DNA from 4 places in the Fischerella major NIES-592 genome. Region 1 is predicted to be linked to each of the others. Evidence: predicted binding sites of a transcription regulator. Region 1 holds the regulator's gene; each other region holds the start of a gene.

Region 1 (6,255 bases):
TTAGGCTTTCAAAAAGAGACCTAATAAGGCTTTGACTGACTTGTTATCATATCTAACTCAAAGCCTTTATATCGATGATACTATTGGTTAATTAATGAGGGGTGAAACCCCTCATTCTTAAAAGTTTAATTTTGCCTTATTATCCCAAATTGAAATAAGTAGGATATCGTGTTTTATCGCTGGTAACTTGGTAGGGAAGTTTGTTTAAAACTACTGAATCTGACGCATAATATAAATGTTTAAGCGGACACGATGACATGAGGTCAAGCATATTTACTTTTTAGATTTTTAAAATCTTATTAATTAAAAATAATAAAAAAATAAGAAGAAAATAAGAATCAAATAAGATACAAAACTAGCAATATATATTTTTTTAGCTCAAGTTTAACAAGCTGTTTGTAAATTATTGGGAGCTACACCTAAAGGGCTGCAAGCGAAGACGATTTCTAATAGTACTGCTTTGCCTGTCTCATGCGCTGCAAGCGTATCAAGTGCAGCTTTACAAAAGAAAAGTAGTTGCGATCGCCTGTCTAAGACTGAAGCAATGAAAATTTCCAATCTGCATCCGTAGAGATACTACAAGTTCCCAATGGTAGAGTATTGCACTTGATTTCTAACATTGTATGATACTGGCTTAAAAATGGGTGTAAGGGTACAAAAGAATAAAACTCTCGTACCCCCGTTATGAGTTACATTTATAGAACCTCTTGCCTTAAGCGGGTAACGCGATTCGAACGCGCGACATTCACCTTGGCAAGGTGACGCTCTACCACTGAGCTATACCCGCAAACTTTGCATATTTACAAATATGTCAGATGAAGAGGTGATTGTCAAGAGGTAAAGGAAAATTTTTTGCTGGCTTGTGCAATTCTCTTCCTCCTTCTGTGTTAACTTTGACCCAACCGCAAAAGTCATGAAGCTAGGATACTAAAGTATTTGATTTACTTCCATAGGTATATTTGATGTATTGTGTGTAAATGTAAAGCTATAACTGATCATCTGTTATTGTTACTTGACATCAAGCAACGTGAGTGCTAAGCGTTTACCACAAACAACTGCCCATGTTAGGATTACCCGTCAATCTTGGCAACAGGGCTTACTAGAAGGAGAAGTAAGAGCGGGGGATTTTGAATGGCAGTTTCAATGGCATTTTCGCCGAGGAGAATTGTCTGTTAAACCATCACAGGGTCGTGCTTTAATTAAAGAGCCTCTTGGTCGTTTTTTAGAGCAAAAAGATTATCAACTAGAACCAGGAGGAGACTATGCTTTTACTATTCGGGCAGAATTATAAAAATTATGAATTATGAATAGTAAAAAATTTTATGATTCATCATTCATTTTCCTGATTCTGTCAAGCGACTAAGATATCTTTCGATGAGGAGAATAGCAACAATGTCATCTATTGGTCTTGGAGGTGTTCGCATTCCTTGTGGTAAAAGTTTGGTGATTCCTTTGGGTGGGAACATTTGCCAATAGCGATCGCGTGCTTCTAAACTGGTGTAGCGTTCGTCGACCAACATGATGTTTAACGGATCTGACAATTGTTGCTGTAGTTGCTGTTTCCAACCTTTAGCCGTAGTTTGATCACCCATAACCATTAGAGAGATGGGAAATTTTTGTCGCAGTGTTTCAATGGTAGCGATCGCTTCAGTCGAAGGTACAACCTGATGATAGTGTAGCTTTCGATCCAGTCCCATCACTGCTAAGCCACATTTATCTTTACCCGGGTCGAACCCTAAGATCACTGGTTGAGTTGGTGTAAATTCATTTAAATTCATATTAAATACGATTTTAGATAATGGTTAGTGGTTAGTGGTTATTGGTTATTGGCTACTAACTACTAACTACTAACAAAATTAAGTACTAAAAATCACTTGTCCATTTTTAATTGCTAACAATTTCACTTTCAACGGCCCAGCGGTATATGTGTCTTGTGCCGCAACTGCTTTAATATCTATTGCTTGGTCATATTGTCGCAACTGAGCAATAAAGCGCAGAAAAGTACCATCTATTTGAATGTCTTCTAAAATTCCGGCATTCCGTGCGCGAAATTGAGAAGCAGAAATCAACAGTTCTAGGCGCTGTCGTAGTTGGTAGGATGTCATGTTTTTGGGATCAGCTGTAGTTGTAGCTAGTACCTCACCTCCAGAGAACACAATTTCATTTAGTGATGCATCAGCAAAAAATTCGATTGGTTTTTCTCCTCTGACGTAGTTACCCGCAGAGAAAATCCGCACCACGTAATCTCGACCATCTTTAATCTGATTACTTAACTGTTCAACTTGTTCTTCTGTGACACGTAGTATCTGCAAATTTGGGAGGGTAGTAGTGCCAGGTTCACTTAATTCCATACTGGCATTTTTATTTGCTTCTTTTAATAGTTGCATGACTGCTTGACGAGCAGCAGCAGGTTCTTCTATACGCACAACCCCAGCTGCTAGAACTTGACCCCGGACTAAAGCAAGTTTTCCTAGACGTAGGTCACGATAAGACTGATAGTATTTCTCTAGACGTGCGACTTCCTGTTCCAGATAGGTCTGTTGTGTTTCTAGTTCTTTGAGACGAGTTTCTCGTTGAGCAATAATTTTCTCTCTGGCTGTAATTTCAAGATTACGCTTTTGAATGACTGCATCTAATTTGGCAATTGTCTGATCACGCTGTTGAATCACTTCCTGACGCTTAGCTAGTTCGCGATCGCGTTTGTCTATAGCAGCTTGCGCTTCAGCAACCGCTTGTTTTGCTTGCTCATAAAGTTTTTGGCGTTCTGCTTTGAGTCGTTTAATTTCCTCTAGCTGTCTGTTCCTTTCCTGATAAACGTTTTGTAGCTGGGCTATGGCTTTTTCATATTGATTTGCCACTTGACTCAATTGTTTTTGAGTTCCTTGGAGTTGGGCTTGAGTTCTTGCTTGTTGATTAATTGTACGGTTAAGCTGGGCTTGCGTTTGCTGTTGCTTAGCATTGGCTGCTTGTAAAGATTTGTTAATTTCTTGCAGATCCTGCTGAGCTTTAGCTTGTTCTTTTCTGGCTTCCTGTAGTTCAGCCTTGGTTGTATCAAGTTGCTGGGTCGTATTTTCTAGTTGTACGCGTTTACGCCTAAGGTCTTTTTGAATATCTTCTAATTCAAAAACTCCCTTACGCAAGCCTTCATCAGCCAAAAATAAAATGCCCAGGGTTGATGCGGAAATGCCCAACCCTGTCAAGATTGTTACTAATACCGCTGTGTTTTTGGGTCTGAGGTTGAAAAGTGAGAGCCGTTTTTTGCCAACCCGCGTGCCAATGCGATCGCCGACGGTAGCAATAACGCCTCCCAAAACTAAGATTGCAATAATGAGGATGTACCCGGTGGCCATCTGTTTCTATTTACCGAAGAAATCCTTCCAGATACAGCCTACTACTTTCAGGCATTTTCTGTGGCGAATTGCAGGTTAGTAAATTACTGGGTGAAGGGGTAAAGGCAAAGAGGAAAAGGAATTAACAAGTATTTATCCATTACCCATTACCCATTACCTATTACCCATTACCTATTTTTACAAGAGTGTCTATATTTATTTACTCTGATCCCCAAGTGCAATTAAGTGAATTGCCGACTTAATGTCACAGGTTTGTGGACAGTAATTTTTTTCTTGTGTATGGAAATCATCTTCTTTTCGCGCAAATCGCCTAGTAGCCTAGTGACAGTCACGCGAGTCGAACCAATTGCTTCAGCGATCGCCTGATGAGATAGCTTGAGGTCAATTGTGATTCCATCTGCACAAGGAAGACCAAAATCTCGACAGAGAATTAATAAGAAACTTATTAATCTTGAACCCATGTCACGGTGAGCGAGTGTTTCAATCATCATCTCTGTTTGAAGAATGCGCGACGACAAACCCCGCAGCATTAACATCGATAATTCTGGATTTTCCTTGAGTGCTTGCTCCACCTGTTCGATAGGCGCTGACAGCAATTCCACAGGCGTAAAAGCAACTGCATGATAAAAACGATCAGACTTGTTTCCCGTTAGTAGGGACAAAACCCCAAATACACTGTTTTCCCGCAGAAGCGCTACAGTTATCTCTTCTCCTGCTTCGTACACCCTGGAGAGTTTAACTGCACCTTTTAAGAGAAAATAAACTCTTTCAGCAGGATCGCCGGGGAAAAAGATCGTCTTGTTGCGCTCGAACGATTCCACCACTGGCGGAAACGCTCCAGTCGCCATCTGACGAAAAACATTTGCTAGGGCTTTATCTTGTGTCACGATCATCTATCTCCCTTCCCCTACCCAATGCCGGAAAAACGAATATGGATTTCCTAAGAATACACTCGAAAATTCAATAAAACATTGTCAACCTTTCTGTACTTTCCTATACTTAACCTTTTGTCTAATTGACGTTTGTTTAACATGATACAAAATTTATAGTGCAGGAATCTAGTACTTTTTGTTAGGTACTTCCAAAATTGTAAACAATAAGTTTTTTAAGAAAAAAGTAAGATTCATAGAGAATTTATGAAAACATAAAATGGTAAATTGATGGTAAAAAGCAATTTTGGCACTATAGATGTCGGAAATACGGATGTGAAAATTTAAGATAATAGGGGTGCAAGGGAAACCACAAATAAATTTAGTTACTCTGTAGATAAAAATATCTTTTTCTAAAACCTTTACTCTGTTGAAAAATCCTTTTGATCATCCATGTTTAAAACAAGCAGTTTGTATCCGATTTTAGTTGGGACAAGATTGAGTCTGTTCTCTTACATTCACCCGCAAGTGGAATCAAAAATCAAAATTATAAAACGAAGACAAACCAAGCTCAGATTCATGTATGCTCCTAATGAAACATCACATCAATAATTTCTATGCTGGATCTGACTGGAAAAAATGCCCTTGTCACAGGCATTGCTAATAACCGTTCTATTGCTTGGGGTATTGCTCAACAACTGCACAAAGCTGGAGCTAACCTTGGCATTACCTATCTCAGCGACGAAAAAGGCAAAATTGAAAAGAAAGTCGCAGAATTGGTAGGACCACTCAATCCTACTCTGTTTTTACCTTGTAATGTCCAAAATGACGAGGAAGTTAAGTCTACTTTTGAGACAATTCGCGAGAAGTGGGGTAGCTTAGACATTTTGATTCATTGTCTGGCCTTTGCCAATAAAGATGATTTGAGTGGAGACTTTAGCCAAACCTCCCGTGAGGGCTTTCGTACAGCTTTAGATGTCAGCACCTATTCTTTGGTGCAACTAGCTGGTGCAGCCAAGCCTTTAATGAACGCAGGCGGAAGCATAGTTACTCTCTCTTATTTAGGAGCCGTCAGAGCAGTTCCCAACTATAATGTGATGGGAGTTGCCAAGGCAGGATTAGAAGCCAGTGTGCGTTATTTAGCAGCAGAACTAGGTTCGGCCAATATCCGCGTCAATGCCATCTCCGCCGGGCCAATCCGTACTTTAGCTTCTAGTGCCGTTGGCGGTATTTTAGATATGATTCATCATGTCGAGCAAGTAGCTCCCTTGCGACGCACCGTCACACAGATCGAGGTAGGTAATGCAGCAGCGTTCTTGTGTAGCGACTTGGCAAGTGGAATTACAGGACAAGTCCTGTATGTTGATGCAGGATATGAAATTATGGGAATGTAAGAATCTGTTAGTAGTTAGTGGTTAGTAGTGAGTAGTAGATCACTAACCACTAACCATTAACCATTAACCATTAACCAAAGACTATGCAAATAAGCGATCGCCAAACTCTATCTTCACCTACCAACCTCACACAAACTCCCCGTATTGCTTCTGTACGCCGCACTACGGGGGAAACGGATGTCCACGTTACGATTAATTTAGATGGTACAGGAGTTTGTAATGCAGCTACAGGCATTCCATTTTTAGATCATATGCTGCATCAAATTGCCTCCCATGGACTCATTGACTTGGACATCCAAGCTACGGGAGACTTGCATATTGATGACCATCATACCAACGAAGATGTAGGCATTACCTTAGGACAAGCTATTAGCAAAGCATTAAGTGACAAAAAAGGCATTGTCCGCTTTGGTAACTTTCTTGCACCTCTTGATGAAGCCTTAATTCAGGTAGCACTGGATTTTTCGGGTCGTCCCCATCTCAGCTACGGTTTGCAAATTCCTACCCAGCGAGTTGGAACTTATGACACCCAGCTAGTACGAGAATTTTTTGTAGCCTTGGCAGGTAATAGTCAGATGACGCTGCACATTCGCCAGTTGGATGGCATTAATTCTCATCACATTATAGAAGCCACATTTAAGG
Region 2 (6,255 bases), on a different contig from region 1:
TTAATTTCCTGTAAACTTAACCCTTGTAATTCGAGTGCCTTGGCCATTGCTCGCTGAGTGCTACCATTAGCACCGTTGTAGGTCATATCTAAAGCGATCGCTACACTAGCAGGTGAAATAAATACATTTTTATTGTTCTCTTGTTTGAGAACTTCTTCAAAAAGTTTAAAGCCAAATTTGGTGTTAGCTAGAATAAGTTTAGTATCAGGCAAGACAGATTTTTGAGCAAGAGATTCTGAGCGAGGTACACCGGATTGGGCATAAACTTTTGTATTACCTTCTACTTGAGTACATCCGATCACACCCATTAAAACCACACTAGCAGCTGCCAGAGCGTAGCGCCTTCCTAAACGCACGGCATAACGTCTTTGTAGAAATTTTTCCCAAGAACTACCAAATTTCTGCTTCATGTTATCACACCAAAAGGCAGAGTCTATCTATCGACTATGACATTTCAGATGACACAGCCATTTGGTGGTTACAGTTTTGGCAACCATTTTATCGGGGATGTGGAGATGGGGTGATGGGGGGCTAGGGGTCCCCACTTTGTGGGGTTGGGGGGCAATGGGGAGATGGGGAGAGATATTTATCCGTGTCTCCTTGTCCTCCTTGTCTCCCTTCTGCTTCCCGATCCCTAGTCCCTATTTGCCCGAGTCCACCAAGCCAAGGCATAAAGTTGAGTGGCTTCGTTGAGTTGGTTTTGAAACTGGACACGGATTTTATATTTACCAGTGGTAGGGACAGGACAAAAAATGTGTTCTACACTATCAACTTCGCTAATGGAGGCGCAAACAGTTCCTGTGTCTGGACTTTTGTCATCGGCTTTAACTAGATAGATATCAAGGTTGTTTAAACCGCGATCGCGAAAATCTTCCCCTGGATCAAATTGACCATTTTTATTTTTATCGTTGAGTTCTACTAACCTGTCCCAAGCCAAGGTTATGGAGACAAAACTGTTCTGCTGTAGTGGTTTAGCTAAAACATATTCTACAGATGAACCAGCGTTGATAGTATTATAATTCCAACCAATTGCAGGTACAGATTGTGATGGTTGCCATTGACCTGCACTAAATTGTTCGTAAGCCCGGTAAGCATTGAGATGTCCTGTTCCCATTTGAGGATCTAAAGGTTTTTTGGGATTTTTATAGGTTTCAGAAGCTAGCCAGTCTTGATTCTGTTTATTTATGAGTGTTCTAGTCATTCCTAGCCGCAAACCATCGCCCATGTCTTGAATTTTTTCGGCTGAGTTTAATAAGACAGCTTTCATGACTTCATGTTGGCGAGAAGCAAGACTCCAATTAGGTTGTTTTTTCCGTAATTGTCTGTCACCAAATTCTTGTAATAGAGCAACTGTAGCTGTGACGTGGGGTGCTGCAAAACTTGTGCCTGTGACTTTGTTGATTTTGCCATCAGGATTAAGCATGGGAATATTACTACCAGGAGCAACTATACCAATCGTTCCACGTGGGCCAAGATTAATTTCCTTGCCAGATAGACGCTGAGTCATTGCCTCAGATGTAGCTACTAAATTAGAAACATCTACTTTATTAAAAATTCCTCCCCGACGAGAGGAAAAAGCCACGTTAACTCCATTAAAATTATCGGTAGGGATGGGAATTCCTCCTTTACCCTGGTTGCCAGCAATCACATACAAAACGTTGTGAGCGCGAGTCGACCAGTCAATACATTGGGTTAGTAAGGCGTTACCATCCAAAACAGCATCCGGTCGCGGATCGCGGTTTAGAGGTTCGCCAAAGCTAAAGTTAATGGCGCGAACATCACCACTGTTCTGTAAGGCTATGTGCTGTGCAGACAAGCATTCTTCTGGCTGACCCATTTTAGTAGAGCCCACAGCAGATGAATACAAGCGCGCTCCTGGAGCAACTCCTGGAAAAGCTTTATCTGTACTAATCATGACACCAGCAACATTGTAGGCGTGAGAATCAACACCACTATTTGACTTAGCAGGACTATTGCGTAAAAAGACACCTGCTATATTCACAGAGCGATTTTTAGAAACCGCTTTGTCTACACCAAATTTACCAGGACGTCCAATTTCCACCTGACCAATGGCAATCTTGCGACCTATGAGATTATACGGAAGCTTATGTAACTTAAGAGCATCAATGCCGTTAGTACTAAGGGTATTTTCCAAAGCTAACACCGGCACACTCAGACAGGTAACACTTAAGCCCCAAATTATCCAGCTAATTTTTTTTACCATACTCATTTGTCATTGGTGGTTGGTTGTTGGTGGTTGGTTGTTGGTGGTTGAATATTAACTATCCCCTTTCCCCTATCCCCTTTTCCCCTTGTGAGCCTTTGCTCAAGTTTTGTTACAATGTTTACAGAAAAGGACGCTTAAATATCCACTAGCCATGACCAAAACGCTATCTAACAAGCCGATTGTAATTGCTCCATCTATCCTATCAGCCGATTTTAGTCGCCTGGGAGAGGAAGTACGCGCCGTAGACGAGGCGGGGGCAGATTGGATTCATGTTGATGTAATGGATGGTCGCTTTGTACCTAATATTACGATAGGTCCTTTGGTAGTGGAGGCGATTCGTCCGGTGACGAAAAAACCACTGGATGTCCACTTGATGATTGTGGAACCAGAAAAATATGTTGCAGATTTTGCCAAAGCTGGGGCAGACATTATATCTGTACATTGTGAACATAATGCGTCGCCACACTTACATCGTACTCTCTGCCAAATTAAAGAACTTGGCAAGCAAGCTGGTGTGGTACTTAACCCATCTACACCTTTGGATTTGATTGAGTATGTGCTAGAAGTTTGCGATTTAGTGTTGCTAATGAGTGTCAACCCTGGCTTTGGTGGTCAAAGCTTTATTCCAGCGGTAGTTCCCAAAATCCGCAAACTGCGTCAGATGTGTGATGAACGTGGTCTTGACCCTTGGATTGAAGTAGATGGCGGGCTGAAGGCCAATAATACTTGGCAAGTTTTAGAAGCCGGAGCTAATGCAATTGTAGCTGGTTCGGCTGTGTTTAACGCTAAGGATTATGGCGAGGCGATCGCAGCTGTTCGTAACAGCAAGCGTCCCACACCAGAACTAGCACAAGTCTAAGTCTTTAATTCTTAGTAAATATAAGCACGCTTGGTGCTGACTACAAACTAAAATAAAAAAGGGCGACGGAAAAGCGATCGCCTTTTTTATTTATTAGACCTCTTGCAAGAAGTCTATTGGTAGTGAGTTGTTAGTTAGGAATCAGTGAATAGCCAACTGCAATTAATAGAACTTGGTAACTGAAAACTGATAACTGAATTACTCAACTTCCTTGGCTGTCACTATCTCTCGTACTCGATAGATAGGACGTCCTTGGGATTCATGGTAAGTACGCATCAATAACTCTGCTAACAAACCAAAGCAGAATAACTGTACCCCAGTCACTAACAGAAGAACAGCCAAAATTAACAAAGGGCGATCGCCAATATCTTGACCCAAAGCTAATTTTACCCAAGTCAAATAAATGCCGATCGCACCTCCCGAAAGCATAGAAATCAAGCCCCATAGCCCAAAAACATGCATTGGGCGGGTAAGGAACTTTTTCATAAAAGCGATCGTTAATAAATCCATTACCACCCGAAAAGTCCGCGACAAACCGTACTTACTCCGCCCAAAGCGGCGCGCATGGTGACGTACGGGCATTTCGGTAATTCTTGCCCCCTCGATATATGCCAAGGCTGGTAAAAATCGATGTAGTTCACCGTAGAGGTTCATATCTGCTACCAATTCCGCACGGTAGGCTTTTAATGAACAGCCGTAATCATGTATGTCTACGCTGGTTATCCGTCGAATTAACCAGTTGGCAATTTTAGAGGGCAATAACCTTGTCAAAGCTGCATCTTGGCGATTTAGCCGCCAACCACTCACCAAATCGTAGCCTTCCTCTAGCTTTGCCAACAACATTGGTATATCCGCTGGGTCATTTTGCAGATCGGCATCTAAAGTTACAACTGCTTTGCCACGTGCATAGTAAAATCCAGCTGCCATTGCCGCAGTTTGACCATAGTTACGCCGCAGAATTACTGCTTTTAAATCATTACGGTTTTGTGCTTGTTCTTTGAGCAACTGCGCGGAACCATCCGTAGAACCATCATCCACACAGATAATTTCGTAACTAAGATTAATAGCATTTAGGGTAGAAGCGATCGCCTCTAGTAAATGAGGCAAACTTTCCACTTCGTCACGTACAGGAACCACCACTGAAACACTGGGAACTGGTGAGGAAACCACCTCATATTGTCCAGCTAACCCATTAGAAACTAATCCACTCCTCATATTTTTTCTTTCAATCCTCTATGACTGTGCGGTTCATAACTCTTCACCACTCTGCCAGCACCGCGTAGTTGCTGATAGTATGACCGACTCACCTCATCACCTTGTTCCGAGAGAATGTCAATCCCAATACCATTACGTCCTTTATCTTTACCAGAACTATGGATATAAAAACTATCTCCTAAATAGAGTCCCACATGAGTGGCTTTTTGGGGAGACCCAAAGAATACTAAATCACCTGGTTGCAGCAGTGCTAGGTCAATTGGTTGGGTAAAGCCTTCCTGTTGATATGCATCTCTAGGTAAGCAAATACCCACTGAACGAAATGCTGCCTGCATTAACCCTGAACAGTCATAATTTGGCCCAACTGTACCACCCCAGAGATAATAATTAGGTTGTTGCATCGCTTTATGAGTAAAAGCAATCACTTCTGGTAGCAATTTTTTAATTTCTGATTCGGAAAATGATTTAGCCTGATAAGGTACAGTAGCTGTCTGTAAAAAAACCAAATCTACAACCGACAACCAACCTGGATAGTCATCCTCACACAAACACACTTCTACTGCCACATCCTGATAATTTGATGTTAACCACAAGTGTCGCCCAGCTTGGGCTTGGGTAGCCAAGCGTGTACATTCTGGAGAATCATATATATTCAGGTCAGTTAGACACTCATACTCACCTGATTCTAAGTTTTCGATTTCGGATTTGAGATTTAGGGACATTCTGCAAACACAACAATGACTTTTTTCAATCAAGAAGAACAACTGGAAAAACTAGGTAATGGCATTTTAGAAGCAACTTGGGCAGAATTTCCGACCTTAGCCCCTAACCAAATTGCTTTGACTTGGATTGTCTACGATCCACCTGTGTTGGTAAATACTGGTGGTGCTTTGACGCCAGATGCTTTTTGGAACCATCCAGTTCGTGGTTTTACCTATCGAGGTTTAGAGCGAATTTACCCAGCCAGTGTTGTGAAGCTATTTTACTTGGTAGCAGTCCAGGAATGGCTAGAAAAAGGTATGATTCAGACCTCTGGTGAGTTGGAAAGAGCCATGGGTGATATGATTATCGATTCTAGTAATGATGCTACTAGCTTAATAGTAGATATACTGACAGGAACTACATCCGGGCCAGAATTACCACCAGGACCATTTGAGACGTGGAAGCAACAGCGCCATATTGTTAACCGCTACTATCAATCCTTGGGATGGCCGGAAATGGAAAGTATTAACGTCTGCCAAAAGACCTGGTGTGATGGCCCCTACGGACGGGAACGGGCATTTTATGGACAATTGCTAGAAAATCGCAATATGTTGACAACTAATGCTACCGCCAGGCTGTTACATAGTATTGTTGGTGGTGTAGCAGTATCTAGTGTGCGATCGCAAGCGATGATGAGTATACTCAAACGTAGTCTCAAGGCTGATGAATTGCCGCAAGATGTAGAGGAAGACCAAATTACAGGCTTTTTAGGTGCAGGTCTTCCCCAAACAGCACAAATTTGGTCAAAGGCGGGTTGGACTAGCCAAGTCCGACATGATGCTGCGTACATAGAAATACCCAATCTTCGCCCTTATCTTGTAGTTGTATTTACTGAAGGCAAAACGCACGCTAAAAATCGTAATCTGTTGCCTTTTGTTTCTCAGCGTATCGCCGAAGCAGTTGCCGGTTTAAATTAGAAGATGGAGGCGGAGAAAGAGAGACGCGGAGCGTATTCTCAAATCGAAGCATCTGCTGTTGGTCCCCGCGTCGCCCATCTCTTCTCTCTGCGCGTCCTCTGCAAAAATTAAGTAGTGACTAATGATGTATCCAAGAATATACTTAATATGAAGTATTTTTTTATATAAAAACTTATTTTTTACATAGCATAAATCCTTATCTCTAACTTCTTACTAGTCATTATTCGCAAATTTAAAGATATATGAATCTAGTTGATTGCCCGGAATGCCAATTA
Region 3 (6,255 bases), on a different contig from region 1:
AGGCGTTGTCGCAGTTTTTCATAACTAGCTATTTCGCTTTCTTCCACCGTGGCAATTTGCGTTTTTATTTGCTCTAATTCTGCTTGCAACTGAGCAATATATTTTTGCCTTGGTTGGAGATGCACATTTGCTAAATATTGACCAAAGCTGCGCTCAATGAGTTCTCTGGCTTCATCAAGAGTATGGATTTGCAGCAAGTTCAGTACCATACCATAACTGGGCGTAAAATGGCTAACCAACGGGTCTGGTTTTTTGATTGCCAAAGCTGCTGCGTGTTCTGCTCCCTCAAAGGGAGTTTGTAATGTCACCACATGACCAACTTTATCCATCCCTCGACGTCCAGCCCTTCCTGCCATTTGCAGAAACTCAGAAGCTGTCAACATCCGGTGTCCGGTGTCAGTGCGTTTGGATATGGTAGAAATAACTGTTGTCCGAGCAGGCATGTTAATTCCCGCTGCCAGTGTTTCTGTGGCAAATACTACTTTAATTAGTCCTTGCTGAAATAGTTCTTCTACTAGTACTTTCCAGACGGGTAAAATCCCAGCGTGATGGGCGGCGATACCTCTGTAAAGGGGAGCAATGTGGCCAGAACGCCCCGCCTCTGGGTTACGAGTTAAAAATTCGTCAATCTGTCGCCGTAACTGCTGCGCCTCTTGCTCGTTCACCAGCCACATGTCACCGACTTCTGCCACTGCTTTATCGCAGCCGCGACGGCTGAAGATAAAGTAGATTGCTGGCAGCATATCTCGTTCCTGGAGGTGACTGAGAATGAAATTTATACTAGGTGCTTCTGGTCTGCGATTACCTTTGCCCTTTTCTAGCTCTTTTTTTTTGCCTCGCTTGAGCAGACGGGGGTTAATTTGGGTTTTATCGTCGTTCAGTAGTGGAAATACCCCTTTGAGATTACCAAAGTGAAATTCCAAAGGAACAGGACGAAAATCGGAGTAGATGAGATCAGTCGGACCGTGGACTTGATTGAGCCAGTCGGTAAGTTGTTCGCTATTGGCAACTGTTGCTGAGAGAGCGATCAGTTGAATTTCGCGGGGGCAATAAATAATCGATTCTTCCCAAACTGTTCCCCGTTGGCGATCGTTCATGTAGTGGCACTCATCTAACACCACTGCTTCTACGTCTGTTAAGGAAATACCAACTTGCCCAATGGGTGTGCCGTAGAGCATGTTACGGAAAATTTCTGTAGTCATGACTACAATAGGCGCATCCCGATTGATGGAGGCATCTCCTGTTAACAATCCAACTGCATCAAAGCCAAATTGTTCACGAAAGTCACGTAATTTTTGGTTAGAAAGTGCCTTCAGGGGGGTTGTGTAAAATACCCGTTTTCCTCGCGCTAAGGCACGATAAATGCCATATTCTCCAACCAAGGTTTTACCTGAACCTGTTGGCGCACAAACCACTACAGAGCGTCCAGCATTTAGAGAGGCGATCGCATCTAGCTGGAATTTGTCCAGTTCAAAAGGAAATACAGAACTGGGATCTACTTCTGAAGACAGTGCAGAATAATTCACTCAATCACAATTGCAACCAGACTTTTTACTATATTATATGAACCCTTGGCAAGTAGGGAATTAAGGATCGGGGACAAAAAGGGCAAGGAAGACAAGGAAGAGAAAATACTTTTCACACCCCTCACACCCCTCACTTCCCCAACTCCTGAGAACGAATGGTAGCAGCTTTAACCGCCTCAATGAGAGCAGAGCGGAATGCTGAGCGCTCTAATTGAGCAACACCAGTAATTGTGGTTCCACCGGGACTCATCACACGATCCTTGAGTTCTGCCGGGTGGAGTTTGGTTTCATGTAATAACTGAGCAGTTCCCAAGACTGTTTGCAAAGCGAGTTGATAAGCAATAGCTCTGGGTAAACCAGCAGCAACTCCTCCATCTGCAAGTGCTTCTACCATTAACGCTACGTAAGCTGGGCCACTACCAGATAAACCAGTTACCGCATCCATCAACGATTCCGGAACTTCTACTACTTGCCCCACTGCTGAAAACAACTGCCGTGCTGTTTCCAGATGTTTGCTATGGGTGTAAGCACCAGGAGCGATCGCAGTTATACCCGCACCTACAGTTGCTGGTGTGTTAGGCATGGCTCGAATGACTGGCAGTTGGGGAAAAGCTGCTTCTAATTTAGATAAAGTTACACCTGCCAACACAGAAATTACTAGTGGTGAATGCCCTTGCTGGAGAACATCCGCCAATTCTTGAGCGATCGCACTGAAAACTTGCGGTTTGACAGCCAAGCATATCACATCGGTTGTTTGGCTGAAAACCAGACGATTATCATCTGTCACAGCCACATTGTACTGATGCGCTAAAAATTTTTGGCGTGTGGGCTGTGGTTCACTAACTATCACTTCTGATGGGTGATAAATCGAGCGAGCAATAAGGCGGGACAATAAAGCTTCTCCCATTACCCCGCCACCAATTAATCCAAATTTATAAGTCATTAGTCATTAAGTCATTAGTCATTGGTCAATAACCAAGAGCGTTAGCTTGAAGACTATGTACTCTTGACTATTGACATGAGACTAAATTTAGTTTATTGTACCATGCGATTAGGTTCATTGCCCCAGGTTTGATTACCTGGTGCAGGGCGGGAGTTACGGACTGGTGGTTGAGGTACTTCGTGTAGAACTCCGCCTTGAGTACTGACTTGCACACAACTGGGTGTAAACAAAAAGATGCTTTCGCCAATACGTTCTTGGTGTCCATCCAATGCGTAAGTGCCACCCGCAACAAAATCAACAGCTCGCTGTGCTTGATCCGGATCCATGATTGTCAAGTTCAATACCACAGACTTTCGTTCTCGTAAAGCTTGAATCGCTTGTGGCATTTCTTCAAAAGTACGTGGTTCTAGTACTAAAACTTCTGAAATACCGTTAATAGCACCGGGCATACCAATAACATTATTCATCGTTTTTGCAGAAGCAGTTGCTACATCTGGATTTCCATTCATTGTGGGCATTGGCTCACGCCAACGTCGATTTGCAGAGGTCGTTTCTTGGGTTACGGGCTGTTGATTTTGTTCCTGATATAGATTCTGATAGCTTTCTGCTTCAGGTTCTTCCTCATAATACTCGTATTCTACTGGCTCGTTTAAACCAACAAAGTCTCTCAGTTTGGAGAAAATATTGTTCATAGTGTTACGCTCCTGGTGCAAATCACCTTCAAAGGATGTGGCAGCAACTAATGCTGCCAATCTACGCCGCTATACATAAGGCGGACTATTTTGCAATTCTATAAGTTGTTTGTAGCATATACTACAGCACAAACCATCAGACGGACGCCCCCTAGAACGTCTGTATTTAGTTTGTACGCAATAATGAGTCAAGATTATAGCCTAACTATTTTTGAATGCAAAGTTGCTGCGACCCCGAATTTCTTATGTGTTTGCTTCTGTTTATACTATATCCTGGGTTATTTGCTAGACCAGTATCTTTGAGAATTTTTTTGCAACAATTTCAACAAGGGCAAACGTTAGCATTTGCTCTTGTTGAAATTAAAGAAAACAAGGCTAAAAGTTTCATTTATTTACAATCAGAATGAAAGTGGCAAAGTCGAAAAAAATCGTAGGGACAGGCTGAAAAACTATCCCTACAGATTTTACAGTCATCAGTTTGATTACTGGGTGCGAGTCCTCCGCTAATTAGAAGGTGTTTTTAGTGCGGACTCTGACTAATAATTCGGATTAGGAAGTTCAAAGTTCATATGTGGAATCAATCCAAAATTGTTTAATCCCTACGATAGGTCTGATGACTGTTCATTGAATTCTATATCCCAATCCCTACTCCAATCTAATTACCACGCTCTCCAAACAAGATTGTTCCCAAACGCACCATCGTTGCACCTGCTTCTACGGCTAGTTGATAATCACCTGACATTCCCATCGATAGATGATGCATTTGAATATAGGGCCAGTTTTGTTCCCGGATTTCTTGTGCTAGTTCGCGTGTGCGATTAAACACTGCCATAATTTCTTGGTCATTTAATCCTAGAGGCGGAATTGTCATCAAACCTTGAATTTGTAAATTTTTGTATTGATTCAATGTTGGTAGGTCAGCTAAAAGTTGAGGCACACTCCAACCCGACTTATTAGGATCAGGAAGGATTTTGACTTGCAGACACACATAGGGACTAATACCTATTTGCTGCGCTAATTCGTTCAAGCGCTGTGCCAGCTTCAAATTATCTACTGAGTGAATCCACTGAAAATTTTCTAAGGCTTTTTTGGCTTTATTGCTTTGCAAGTGTCCGATAAAATGCCAAGTGATATCAGATAAGTCTTGTAACTCAGCTTGTTTTGCGATCGCTTCTTGAATGCGATTTTCACCAAAATCTCGAATTCCCGCAGTATAGGCAGCACGAATTACATCACTTGGGACTTGCTTGGTGACAGCTATCAACCGGACTGAAGGTGGTAGTTGTGTGCGCACAGTATTAATACGTTCACTAATCGAGCCGCTCATTGGAAGGTGCGTTGGAAGATACTCTGCAACTGATCGTACTCCTGGGTTTGTCCAGCACGACGTAGGTTACGCAGGCGATTTTCTAGCAGCATTCTCGCTTCAGTACGTCCTATCGGCTGAAATTTGACACCTTTAGCATCGGATATTACTAAAAAAAATAGGCGCTGAGCATACAGTGTAGTGAATAACTCTTGGTTTTCATCCACCATACAGATCCTAAAGAGCAAACCCCAAGTTGGATGATTTATGTAAGTTTCTGAGTTTTCTAGGTTCATTTAATACTTGAAGGTAAGAATAGATAGTATGTTTTCGCAGTTGAATGCCAAGATTGGTAAGGCTAACGGTTTCATTTGCATGAATTAAAGGTAAAGGGGAAAGAGCAAAGGGAGTTGAGAAGCCTTTACCCTTTAGCATTTAACAGTTATCAGTTATCAGTCATCAGTTATCAGCATTTATCACTGAGTATAAGTCCCCCAATAATGGGTGTTAGGCGTTGGTTGCGGGTAACATACCCCTACCATACGCCTGATAACTGTACCCTACAACAAGCCTATGAGCGCGTCTACACTGTTCACTGTTCACTGATTTAACCTTTTACCAAACCGATAGTAATGCGTAGCTAAGGCATATTGCCGTTGTCACTAAATGGCATTAGCTTTTGGGGTAAAGTTCACAGAGGTTTTGGCGAAGTAGAGACACGAAAGGAAAATTTGCCCATTCCTTCCTGTTTTGCTCTCATCCTCTGTTTGTTTCCCCTTTACCAATGCTGCCATAATTGCCGTCTTTTTGTTATACAAATTCGCCAACAACCTTAAGAATAGACTTTCTGTAGAACTGGGATCGAAAAGAACAAGGTTCGTTGGTTGTTGATTGTTGGTTGTTGGTTGTTAGTGGTTTTTTTTTATTTACTCCTCATACTCCTCATACTTCTCATACTTCTCATACTCCTCATACTCCCCCATTCCCCGATCCCCAAAAACGGTTGCTAGCGCCTGTAGTTGTGCCTGAGCTTTATGTAAAGATTCGTGCCATTCTCGTTCGGGATCGCTGTCTGCGACAACTCCCGCTCCCACTTGTCCCCAGACGGTGTTGAGTGATGGGGTGGAGGAAGTGTGGAAAGTATCAGGAGTGTGGGGAGTGTGAGAAGTATTTTCTTCTACTCCCCATACTTCCCCTACTCCCTCTACTCCTGAGTTCGAGGGAACCAACAGCAGGGTGCGAATCAAGATGTTTAAATCCAAGTTACCCTGCCAATCCAAGTAACCGCAGGAACCATAGAACAAGCTACGCCGTACAGGTTCTAGTTCTTCGATGATTTCCATACAGCGGACTTTGGGACAGCCTGTGATTGTACCACCGGGAAATACGGCACGAATCAAGTCAACAGAACTAATATCATCTCTGAGAATACCTGTAATGTTGCTGACGAGATGCATAACGTGGCTATATCGCTCAATAGTCAATAATTCATCAACCTTCACACTTCCCCATTCACACACCCGTCCTAAATCATTGCGTTCTAAATCTACCAACATGATATGTTCGGCACGCTCTTTGGTGTTATTGAGTAAATCTTCTGCTAATTTTTGATCTTGTTCTGGAATGATTCCACGCGATCGCGTCCCTGCGATCGGCCTGGTGGAAACGTGAAATGTCGTGTCTGTATGTCTTTGTGACTTCACTAATCTCTCTGGTGAACAGCTAATCACTTCCCCCCAAGGGGTTTGGAAATAGCAAGCAAAGGGAGAAGGATTGATCTGCTGCAAA
Region 4 (6,255 bases), on a different contig from region 1:
TAGAACTTCTACCATTAATATACATCAGTAGACAGGTTAGACATAACTCAGAAACAATACCCAATAATATCACGTCATTTACTCTACTAAGGCTAAAGAAGGACTATTTATGAATCGCTTGCTTTATTGGAAATCTGGAACAACAGCATTAATGGCAATGGTAATGTCAACCAGTGCTATAGTGCCTTTGTTTGCTCCTGTTGCAACTGCACAACAGCCAGCAATTTTTACTAGACCAAATCAACCAATCAGTCAATCAAGGACGGTTTCAATTCCTGCTGGAGTCACAATTCCTGTTACTTTCGATAAAGATAGAATTGTTGTTACTCCTGACGAAACCACATCTGTAACCTTAGAAGTTGCACAGAACGTAGTAGACGGAAATCGCAATGTTCTAATTCCTGCGGGAACTAAAATTGAAGGACAATTGCAACCAAGAACCATAAATGGTGTAAAAGGTTCTCAGTTTGTAGCAGAAGAATTAGTTTTTAGCGATGGTAGAAGACAGCCTATTGATGCAAGTTCTCGAGTGGTTACCAGAAAGGAAACAATCAAGAAAGGAGCTAAGACTACCACGATATTAACAGATGCAGCTCTCGGTGCAGGTGCTGCTACTGTTATTTCTCTGCTTACAGGTAACAAAAAAGTTGAAGTCCTAGAACCCGTAGCTGGTGGTGCTGTTGGTGCTTTAGCAAGCACTTTACTACGCAGAAGAGAAGTAGAAGTTGTTGTCATTAACCCACAACAAGATTTGGATGTCACTCTCAACTCTAATTTGGTAGTATCCCGCTTCTAAGATGAACAGAAATTAAATTGTGACTTTCATCATTCTCAAAACTGATGACCCTAATTTGAGGGGTTTCTTGTGTGGAAACCCCTCTCTGATTTTATGAATAAGAAGCATATATTGGTTATACCAATATAATTTAAACGTAAAACATATTTGTGTTGTACCAGACCTGCCACGGCATGTCTCTACAGAATTGAAATGTATTGCGATTAAGGTGAAATAGTATTATATTATACGCAAATTATGACCAGTTGTAGATTTTAGATTATACATTTGAGTCCTTTTTAATGGACTTGGGCTATGAGGGTTGAACTTCAGTTCAAGCCTTGCTCAGGGCGAGGTGCGACTCAGGTGAGTTATCAAGTCAATAATAACCTCACTCTGGTAGTCTGGAGATGCAAAATCTATACGTTGGCTAACACTGAAACAGGTTAGGAGCTTTTAAATACTGCTGTTTTGCATCCATACGGAAATTTTTGGGATTTGAGCGAAACTATTTTTGCAAGTTTGCGTCTTTAAAAACTAAAGGTAAAAATGATAATTTGGCTGAATGTTTATTAGCCAAACAATAGTATTTTTACTAAAAAACAATTTATTTCTATTACTAAATACTAAGATTTTAGGAACATTTTACTATAGAAATAGTCTTATTAAGTAATAGAAAAAACAAAAATTTAGAGAGGAAAAATAAATGTTTACTCAATTCCGTTGGCAATCGGGATGTGCTGCTTTCATGGCATTAGGTATTACAGCAGGTGCGATCGCGCCTTTAGTAACAGCTGCACCTTCCTTCGCCCAAACTAGTTTTTCTGATGTTTCTTCTAACTATTGGGCAGGACAATTTATTCAAGAATTAGCACAAAGGGGTGTCATCGCTGGCTTCCCTGATGGTAGCTTCCGTCCAGAAGAACCAGTTACCCGCGCTCAATTTGCTGCTATGCTCAACAAAGCTTTTCAAAAATCATCAGAACGGCAGGCTGTGAATTTTGTTGATGTTTCCAGAAACTACTGGGCATACAGTGCTATTCAGCAAGCATATACTACTGGCTTTTTGTCAGGATATCCAGGAAATCGGTTCGAGCCTGATCAAAATATTCCCCGTGAGCAAGTTTTAGTTTCACTCGCCAATGGTCTTGACTATACTGCTAGCGGTAATATAGACAGCATTCTGCAATTTTATAGTGATGGTAATAGCATCTCTAGTTACGCCCGTACACCGATAGCCGCTGCGACTCAAAAGCAAATTGTTGTCAATTATCCAAGTCTGAGATTCCTACAGCCACAACAAACTGCCACACGCGCCCAAGTAGCGGCTTTTATCTATCAAGCTTTGGTTAGTACTGGTCAGGTTGCAGCGATTAATTCCCCCTACATTGTCGCTGTTAATCAACAGAATCCACAAAATCCACCTGTAGCTGTGACTATTCCCCAAGGAACTGTTATTCCTGTGAAGTACGATAAAGCAGAAAAAATTCTCGTCACTAAGGATGAAACAGCGCCTTTAACACTGACTGTTTCGCAAAATGTGGTTACAGATGCAGGAACAGTAGTCATTCCTGCCAACAGTCAAGTTGTTGGTCAACTTAAACCAGCTAAAGGCGGTTCTCAATTCGTGGCAGAAAAATTAATTTTAACCAATGGTCAGGAATACCAAATCAACGCAGCTTCTGAAGTGATTACCAAAACCGAAACTGTCAAAAAAGGTATTAGTACTGGTGCAATTTTGAAGAATACTGTTTTAGGTGCAGGTGCAGCTGCTGCTGTATCTGCGGTTACAGGCGATCGCGCCATTGCCACAGAAGAAGTGTTGGGCGGTGCTGGTATCGGTGCTTTAATTGGTCTATTCTTCGGTAGAAATAGTGTTGATCTGATTGCCATTGACCCAGATACTGACCTGCAAATGACCATTGGTCAAAATTTCCAAGTTTCACTCAGATAGATAGTTGTTGGTTGGTGGTTGTTAGTTGTTGATTGTGTACCACTAACCACTATCCACTAACCATTAACTATTAGCAATTGGCAACCACACAATAAAAGTAGTTCCTGGTGTTTGAGGTGATGTAATAGCTGGATTTAAAGCAGGACTTTTGACTTCAATTTCTCCGTGCATTTGTTCTATCAGTTGTTTAGCAATAGCTATTCCTAAACCCGTACCAGGAATTTCAGTTTGAGCTTGTACACCCCGGTAATGCCTTTCACCCAGATGTGCCAAATCTTCGGGCGGAATACCAGGACCTGTGTCTGTGATCGCAACTCCTTGGAGATTGTCTTTTTGTTGTCCAGCTTCTATTAATACCTTGCCACCCGCAGGAGTGTATTTCAAAGCATTATCGATGATGTTGCTAAACACTTCTGTTAATGCCTTACGGTTAGCGCGTACTAATGGTAAATTAGATGGAATATTTGCAGTCAGTTGTAGGTTACGTTCTTGAGCTATTGCTTGCGCTGAAATTAACAAGGGTTGCAAGATATCAGTAATATAGCAATCTGCTTCTTTTTCGCCTGTTCCTGGTAGCAATAATGGCGGTTTATGTTCTTTTTCTACAGTTGCTTCTACAAATATTTCTTCTTGTTCTGGTAGTTTCAAAGGTGCTAAATTTTCTACACCCAAATCAATCACTTCGTCAAATTTCTTCAACAATTCTTGCAGGCGATCGCTTTCCCGCACAATGCTTTCTGCTACTTCTCTATTCGGATCTCCCGGTCGTAGTCGCTTCAGAAGCAACTTGCCAAAGGTTCGCAATGCCGTCAGAGGATTACGAAATTGATGTAACAGGTTATCTAGCAAATCCTGCTGTTTCTCTTGCAGAATTTGTTGTTGATGCAACTGTACTTCCAACCATGTGCGTCGCTGGTCTAAAATACAGGCTATTGCCAGTGTTCGAGCTATACTTTCTATACGACTCCGCTCCTGCTCATTCCATGCTCTATCTTCTCTGGCTGTCACCAGTAGCCCCATCATGACATCTTCATAGACTAGAGGTAAAACGATTTTGTCGCCGCTTAAAAGACATTCTTCTGCTGAATCCTCTAAAGTTCTATCTCCTGTCTCAGAATCTTTTGATGGGACAGGAAAATCTTTTGCTGCTGTCAATAACTTTTGATTTAGTGTTGGTAGTGCCAGAGCATTTGTACTTTGACCTCCAACTGCTGCTTCTGGATAAACCACCAATGGAATCAATTTCGCTTCATTTGTTGGAGCCTCTACCAATTCTTGTGTTAAATATACAACACTCAAAGACGCTCCCAGCCCTTGGACTAGTAACGCCATTTGCTCTCGGCACAGAGCAATAAATTCCGAACTGGCAGACATTAGCATTTTTCAGATCTTGCTCAGAATTGGGACAAAATAAGGAAAAAGTGTGAGTTCTATATGTAACAAAGCTTAACTATATTTTGCAACTAATGCATTAATCCGAAGGCAGAAGGCAGAAGGTATTAAGTATTGGGCTTTAGAAATAACCAACTACCAACCCCTAACTACTAATGTACAGAGGCGATGTTCCTCGCGTCTCTACCCACTAACAACCAACAACCAACCACCAACCACCAACCACCAACCACTAACCACTAACCACTGTAGGCCGCGTGCATTTGTACCAAGATATTTAGTTTTCAGCAAAGATACTCATACAAATGCTTCGCCCCTACTAACCACCAACCACCAACCCTGTTCATAATACTTACCAAACTTATTTATCTACATTAAGAGAAATTATCTTTCTTGTATCAAAAGTTTAAAAACTGTTGATCTTTTGAACTAGAACTTTTATAATGACGACGGATTTTGTAGCTATAACTACAATCTGTAGCTTTGAAGAGGAGGAAAAAAGGTTGGCAAGGAGACGAAAGCGGAAGAGCCGTCGTCGGCAAGAAGGACGGCGTATCTTAGAGCATGTGCCCCAATATAGCATTGAAAGCGGCGAAGATAAACCTGTGACAGCAGCCAGAAAATTTATTCAAGCTGAAGGGATCTTGCCACCCGCTTTGCTGCTCGTAAAGCGCAACGAACATACAACAGATAGATACTTTTGGGCTGAAAAGGGGCTATTTGGCGCTCAGTATGTAGAAGAGAATCATTTCCTATTCCCCAGTCTGAGAACCCTAGAACCTTCTGCTGTCCCAGAGCCGATGGCATTGGTAAGTCGCTGAAACATCTAAGGCGATTTAGTTAGGTAGTGATTGTGGCTTCTGACAATTATTAACTGGCAAAATGCTAAAGATATATAAAAATTTAATTTTTTTTTAGTTTTCAGCTAATTTGCCAGTCAAATTTAGCGGTCTGGATAATATTAATCAAATCCTGCCAAACCATTGTGTTTGCAGGATGAGGTTTGGATGACACAGATGTACAAAGAAACGGGAATGTAGCGACTCCTCCCTAAGCAAAGAGTTCGTATCATATGAACGAAGTGCTTAGGAGCTAGCTCTCTGGTGGAAGGCAAAACACCAACTAAATCTTTGTACAATTTGCCAAGCCGCTTTGTCAAACAAAATATAACCTACTCTCCACAGGAATTTTAATTCTTGTGGAGAATAACCTATGATCGAGATTAGTTATCTTTTTTGTTTCCATTTCCGACAAATACTGCCGACAAATCTGCATTTAGTGATAGTGATTTGAAGATAGTAAAACCATTTTGGATTGATTCCGCAGATCAATCAGGCGGCTTGTACGATCAAGAAATCATTGGTGAGCGTACCTTGGTGGCTATTCGCCAGACTTTAGCTTTAATACCCTTTTTAACTCAATCAGTTCATCTCGATGGGCGGTTACAGTAATTCGACTTGAGGATGGTGATTCGCTCTGGGTTTGTTCCACCTTCAGCGACACCTTCTCAAGCTTTCCGGCTTTTTTCCAGTAGAAAATCCCACTGAGAGGAGATAGCAATACCATCCCAATAAAAAAACTACTTAGGTTAGGGAAAAGCTGTGACAAAACCAGTGATAGACAAAGAATACCAGTAGCACTCAGCATAGTCAAAAATACTGCTAAAAACCAGCTGGGACGAACATTGCCTTCAAACATAACTTGGTTTTGTTCTGGGTCTACCGCTGCCACTCGGTAAGACCTAGCTCGGAAATACTCCCTTAATTGAGACATGAAAGTAGCTTCGTCTTGCTCAGATACCAGTTGTGCAACTTCAGTACGGTCTTTAGTAGAGGCACGAACAAAGAAAAATAATCCGACCGATAAAAGAAAAGTGAGCAACAACGTGGATGGCAGAATTGCGGTATCCATATAGTGAGTTTTTACTGCTTGATTGGAGGGGACTTATTCATTATCAATTATTCGTTAATTTGTCCTCCCATTAATGTACTGTTGCCAAAGACGTGCTAAATCCCGTGCTTGTGGAATCCACTCTGAAGAAACTTGGTACATCCGCCGAGGACGTCCGCGTCCTTCGAGTTTTTTCCAATACCCTGTAATGGCTTTGTAGTCTTCGAGAAACTTAATCGCACTG

Evidence for each region. Region 1 encodes NtcA, which controls nitrogen genes in cyanobacteria. Its sites were predicted from a motif close to TNTGTANNNNNNNNTACANA; they were not measured.
Region 2: a site for NtcA is predicted at 2,333-2,352, ahead of rpe (ribulose-phosphate 3-epimerase). Genes of this name have one in related genera too.
Region 3: a site for NtcA is predicted at 3,270-3,289, ahead of NIES592_RS19120 (cell division protein SepF). Genes of this name have one in related genera too.
Region 4: a site for NtcA is predicted at 4,577-4,596, ahead of NIES592_RS09385 (DUF3155 domain-containing protein). Genes of this name have one in related genera too.

The regions. Positions count from the first base shown of each region.
Region 1 covers NZ_MRCA01000029.1:7,023-13,277, reverse strand. The annotation lists gene NIES592_RS25530 (hypothetical protein) at 385-558, opposite strand; tRNA gene NIES592_RS23800 (tRNA-Gly) at 716-787, opposite strand; gene NIES592_RS23795 (DUF3146 family protein) at 1,028-1,291, shown strand; gene NIES592_RS23790 (pre-16S rRNA-processing nuclease YqgF) at 1,335-1,778, opposite strand; gene NIES592_RS23785 (DUF3084 domain-containing protein) at 1,857-3,350, opposite strand; gene ntcA (global nitrogen regulator NtcA) at 3,572-4,243, opposite strand; gene fabI (enoyl-ACP reductase FabI) at 4,837-5,613, shown strand; gene hisB (imidazoleglycerol-phosphate dehydratase HisB) at 5,697-6,255, shown strand, end outside.
Region 2 covers NZ_MRCA01000001.1:551,272-557,526, forward strand. The annotation lists gene NIES592_RS02415 (serpin family protein) at 1-410, opposite strand, end outside; gene NIES592_RS02425 (S8 family serine peptidase) at 635-2,224, opposite strand; gene rpe (ribulose-phosphate 3-epimerase) at 2,379-3,086, shown strand; gene NIES592_RS02435 (glycosyltransferase family 2 protein) at 3,285-4,301, opposite strand; gene NIES592_RS02440 (C40 family peptidase) at 4,298-5,023, opposite strand; gene NIES592_RS02445 (serine hydrolase) at 5,039-5,980, shown strand; gene NIES592_RS02450 (ATP-binding protein) at 6,223-6,255, shown strand, end outside.
Region 3 covers NZ_MRCA01000013.1:11,870-18,124, reverse strand. The annotation lists gene NIES592_RS19130 (DEAD/DEAH box helicase) at 1-1,526, opposite strand, end outside; gene proC (pyrroline-5-carboxylate reductase) at 1,657-2,469, opposite strand; gene NIES592_RS19120 (cell division protein SepF) at 2,562-3,161, opposite strand; gene NIES592_RS19115 (YggS family pyridoxal phosphate-dependent enzyme) at 3,817-4,488, opposite strand; gene pipX (transcriptional coactivator PipX) at 4,485-4,763, opposite strand; gene NIES592_RS19100 (anthranilate synthase component I) at 5,394-6,255, opposite strand, start outside.
Region 4 covers NZ_MRCA01000004.1:28,860-35,114, forward strand. The annotation lists gene NIES592_RS09370 (conjugal transfer protein TrbI) at 110-796, shown strand; gene NIES592_RS09375 (S-layer homology domain-containing protein) at 1,482-2,729, shown strand; gene NIES592_RS09380 (GAF domain-containing sensor histidine kinase) at 2,793-4,109, opposite strand; gene NIES592_RS09385 (DUF3155 domain-containing protein) at 4,625-4,942, shown strand; gene NIES592_RS09395 (cofactor assembly of complex C subunit B) at 5,502-6,032, opposite strand; gene NIES592_RS09400 (PadR family transcriptional regulator) at 6,087-6,255, opposite strand, start outside.